One region of the Clostridium sp. 'deep sea' genome, then DNA from elsewhere that is predicted to be linked to it. Evidence: riboswitches for the same ligand, from Rfam matches in the RefSeq annotation. Region 1 holds a riboswitch; the other holds the start of a gene.
What was found. A riboswitch is a leader RNA that binds a small molecule or an ion and turns the genes downstream of it on or off. The one in region 1 is predicted to bind thiamine pyrophosphate.
Positions count from the first base shown of each region.

Region 1 (2,417 bases):
TTATATAAAAATAAGTGAAAGAAAAATATAAATATAGTTAATGTATCTGACAATAGCGCCGATATATTGATGTAGTAATTTTAAGCAAAATAGCAAATACATTTATAGCTATACTAAGAATAATTATAGAACAAACAAATAAACAGTTAGCTAATGATTAATACAATAAAGGGAGAAAAACAATGAATTTTAATTCATTAATTCAAGACGATATTATAAAGATAATACTCAATTTTGCAAATAAAGAAACCTGTATTAGAGCTGTTTTACTTAATGGTTCTAGAGTAAATAAAAATGCTCCAGTAGATAAAATGCAGGATTACGATGTAGTATTTTTTATAAAGGATCTTGCAAATAATGACTACCGTATTGATGATAATTGGATTTATGACTACTTTGGTAATCCTGTAATTGTTCAACAGAATGATAATAAGAATAATTCATATATATTTTTAATGCAGTTTGAAGACTTTAGAATAGATTTATCATTTGAGTCACTAAAAAAAATGTCACAGCGAGCTAAACAAGATAGTCTTAGTATGTGGTTATTAGATAAAGATAACATGGCACCAAAGTTACCTGAGCCTAATGAGAGTAGCTATTTTATTCAAAAGCCAGATGAAAAAACGTATAATGCTACTATTAATGAAGCATGGTGGATACAGCCTTACATTGCCAAAGGGATTTGGAGAGATGAGTTTCCATATGTACGTAGAGTATATGATGTTTATTTAATGAAGGCAATTAGAGCTTTAATAGATTGGGATATTGCCTATAACTATAATTGGAAAGTTAACTTAGGTAAGGCAGGCAAGTGGTATAAAAACTATCTAAATAAAAAAGAATATCAAGAATTTATTGAGCTTCATGCTACCACAAATTATGAGCAAATTTGGGATAGCCTCGAAAAAGCAGGCAATTTTATACGTAAGGTTGGCTCTAGGGTGGCAGATAAACTCAACTACCAATACCCATTTTTAGATGACGAAAGAGTACGAGTTTATTTAAGTAAAGTAAGAGAAGAACTAAGAAATAATAATAATTAAAGTGTTAGTAATAACACATATTTTTACAGTTCTATTGTAAAAAATATAAAGCTATGCTAAAATCTCTTTAGAAAACTTAATAAAAACTAGGGGAGCCTGTATAAATAGGCTGAGAAAGAGATGTTATCTCTGACCCTCATAACCTGATGTGGATAATGCCATCGTAGGAAAGTCAGATATAATATGTTAACTATCTATCACAAATTTCTTAGGATTTGTGATTTTTAATTTTAAAATATATGTTATGAGGGGAGTAGAGATTATTCTACTTCTTTTTTATTTATTATTTGCTCTTTTCCCTAGAGAAAGGAGACTATTATGATAGTTAACGGTAAAGCAATGAAAATTAATAATATTACTATTGCCCAGCTACTCACTAAGTTGCAGCTATCACAAAATAAGGTTGTTGTTGAGGTTAACCTACAAATTATTGCTAAACAGCATTATGATAGTTATAAACTTAAACAAGAAGATAAAATTGAAATTATTAGCTTTGTAGGTGGTGGTTAAAATAAAAATTTTGGTAAATGAAAAAGAATTTAGGGTGACAGCTAATACAACAGCGTTTACAGTGAAACAAATTTACAAAGCTAATGCTGATATGGTTATTTTAAATGGCTTTATTATAAATAAAGATGCTGCTCTTAAAGAAAATGATACACTTACCCTGATAAAAAGGGGTGAAATTCCCTTAAGAGAAGAGCTTGAGAGTCTTTTGATAGCTCGGCATAGTCCGGGCGTGCATAACAGAATTAAAAATGCTAGGGTTGCCATAGCTGGCTTAGGTGGATTAGGATCTAATATTGCGGTATCATTGGCTCGCATTGGTATTGGCCATTTAACTTTGCTAGATTTTGATATTGTTGAACCTTGTAATTTAAACCGACAGCAGTATTTTATTAAGCACATTGGTATGAAAAAAACAGAGGCATTAAAAGATTTACTTTATAACATTAATCCCTATGTTGAAGTAAAAACGCAAGATATATTTATAGAGGAAAACAATATAGAGCAGTTATTTAAGGATGCAAATATAATTGTAGAGGCATTAGATAGTGCAGTTTCAAAGGCAACTCTTATTAATACAGTAATGTTAAAAATGCCTCATAAAATAATTGTATCGGCCTCTGGTGTAGCTGGTTATTTCTCTAACAACACAATAATCACCAAGAAAATTAAAGATAATTTTTACTTAATAGGTGACAGTGTCTCTGAAGCAAAACCAGGATGTGGACTTATGGCTCCTCGAGTTGCTATTGCTGCCAATCATCAAGCAAATACTGTTTTAAGAATATTAATGGACGAAAAGGATGTATAAACTATGGATAAACTTATTATTGCAGGGCACGAACTTAGTAGTAGGCTTTTAAT
Region 1 is NZ_CP063353.1:1,710,849-1,713,265, reverse strand. It holds gene IMX26_RS08045 (aminoglycoside 6-adenylyltransferase) at 183-1,046, shown strand; TPP riboswitch at 1,125-1,233, shown strand; gene thiS (sulfur carrier protein ThiS) at 1,365-1,556, shown strand; gene thiF (sulfur carrier protein ThiS adenylyltransferase ThiF) at 1,546-2,364, shown strand; gene IMX26_RS08030 (thiazole synthase) at 2,368-2,417, shown strand, end outside.

Region 2 (2,417 bases), 1.5 Mb from region 1:
GTGAAATAAAGCTGCAGCAATATAAAAGCTGTGAGGCTATTAAGCTATATGAATTAGCAAATCGTAAAGGTAAAAAATTACAATTACGCAATATTAACATAATTAAACGTAGTAGTGCAAACAAATACTTTAATCAAAACTTTCAATTACAAAATAATGAAGTTATTTGTATTATTAACATTGAGGAAACTGAAGATTATTACGTTATAGAAAATTTATCAATCACAACCAAAGACAAATCAATAACCTATGTAACCCTAATAAAGCAAGTTTATATTGGTAACCTAAGCAATATAGGAAGATGTACAATTGTTGTTACAGATGATTTTTATAATAAAATTATAGAAGAAACTAATGCAGATCTTGTTACCTATTATACCTATAATTATTATAACTTAGAAGAAACAATTAAAATTCAAAATAATCTCATGCAGAAATTTGAACAGATTAAGACAACAAGCTTAAAAGGAAAATTTCAATCAAAAGCAGCTAAAAACTTTGGTTACCCTATATGCAAACAACAGTACATAAAAAACTCTAGAGTGGCTAGTAAATTCACTATATTTATTATGTTTTACATTGCCCTTATCTTTTTTGTGATTAGTGGAGTAGTACTCTATTTAAGAGTTATAAACAGCTTAGAGCATAGTAGAAAAAGATTTAGAACATTAAATGAATTAGGTATGAATAATGAAGCCTTAAAGAAAATCATAAGCAAAGAGTTGATTTTAGTGTTTTTATTGCCAGTATTTTTAGGTGGAATAATGGCTATAGCATTTACTTTCGCTACATATCATAGCTTTTTATATATGACTAAAATACTACTATGTTTAACAATTAGCATGATATTTTACTTATTACTACAAGTAATGTTTTTTACTCAGGCAAAAAGAAAATTTATTAATGAAGTATTAAAAAGCACCTTTTAAAACAAGTACAAAATATAACAATTGCCGTAATGCTACACTATGGCATTAAGGTTTAATATATTACAAATAAACATTTACATTAACTAACTACTGTGTTATATTGTGTTTGAAAACTAAATATGTAACTAGGGGAGTAATTGTGTGATTGCTGAGAGGAAACCTTGAGTTTCGACCCTTTACCTGATCTAGGTCATGCTAGCGTAGGGAAGTATGTATTATTATTGTATTACTTAAAGCATAAACCTAGGTTATGCTTTTTTTGTTTTTAAATGTTTAATAGAGAAAGGGAAAGATATGAAAAAATATTCTACACAAATGCAGGCAGCCAAATTAGGAATTAATACTGCTCAAATGTTAGAGGTTGCTAAAAAAGAACAAATGGATGTTAATGTTTTACGTAAAAAAGTAGCAGAGGGTTCAATTGTAATACCAGCAAATATAAATCATACAAGTCTAAGAGCAGAGGGTGTTGGCGAGGGATTAAAAACTAAGATTAATGTAAACCTCGGTGTAAGTAAAGACGCTTTTTGTTATGATGGCGAAATGGATAAGGCCTTAACTGCTATTAATATGGGTGCAGAAGCAATAATGGATTTATCTAATTATGGTAAAACCCATGATTTTAGAAAAGAACTTATTAATAATAGTACAGCCATGATAGGAACTGTACCAGTTTATGATGCCTTAGGGTTTTATGAAAAAGAATTATCTGAGATTAAAGCCGAAGAGTTTTTAAAAGTAGTAGAAGAACACGGTAAGGATGGAGTAGATTTTGTTACTATTCATGCTGGAATTAATCAGTATACAGCCAAAGTTTTTGATAGAAACCCACGCTTAATGAACATAGTATCACGTGGTGGATCATTAATGTATGCTTGGATGAAACTTAATAATAAAGAAAATCCATTTTACGAACACTTTGATGAATTACTAGAAATTTGTCGTAAATATGATATAACTTTAAGCTTAGGAGATGCTATGCGACCAGGTGGATTACATGACTCTACTGATGCTAGCCAAATTCAAGAACTTTTAATTTTAGGTGAGTTAACCAAAAGAGCATGGCAAAAAGATGTTCAGGTTATGATTGAAGGACCAGGACACATGAGCATTAGTGATATTGCAGCAAACGTAATGATTGAGAAAAAGCTGTGTCATAATGCTCCATTTTATGTACTTGGACCGTTAGTAACTGATATAGCTCCCGGTTATGATCATATAACAGGTGCTATTGGTGGTGCTATTGCAGCCGCTAATGGCGCAGACTTTTTATGTTATGTAACACCAGCTGAACATTTAAGGTTACCTACTATAGATGATATGAAAGAGGGCATAATTGCTACAAAAATAGCTGCCCATGCTGCTGACATTGCTAAAGGCATTAAAGGAGCTAAAGAGTGGGATTATCGTATGAGCGAAGCTCGTCGAGATTTAGACTGGGACACCATGTTTAAAGAAGCAATTGATCCTGAAAAGGCTCGTAGCTAT
Region 2 is NZ_CP063353.1:229,701-232,117, forward strand. It holds gene IMX26_RS01130 (ABC transporter permease) at 1-929, shown strand, start outside; TPP riboswitch at 1,047-1,153, shown strand; gene thiC (phosphomethylpyrimidine synthase ThiC) at 1,224-2,417, shown strand, end outside.
Region 2: linked by a shared signal. The riboswitch ahead of thiC (phosphomethylpyrimidine synthase ThiC) and the one ahead of thiS (sulfur carrier protein ThiS) in region 1 are both predicted to bind thiamine pyrophosphate.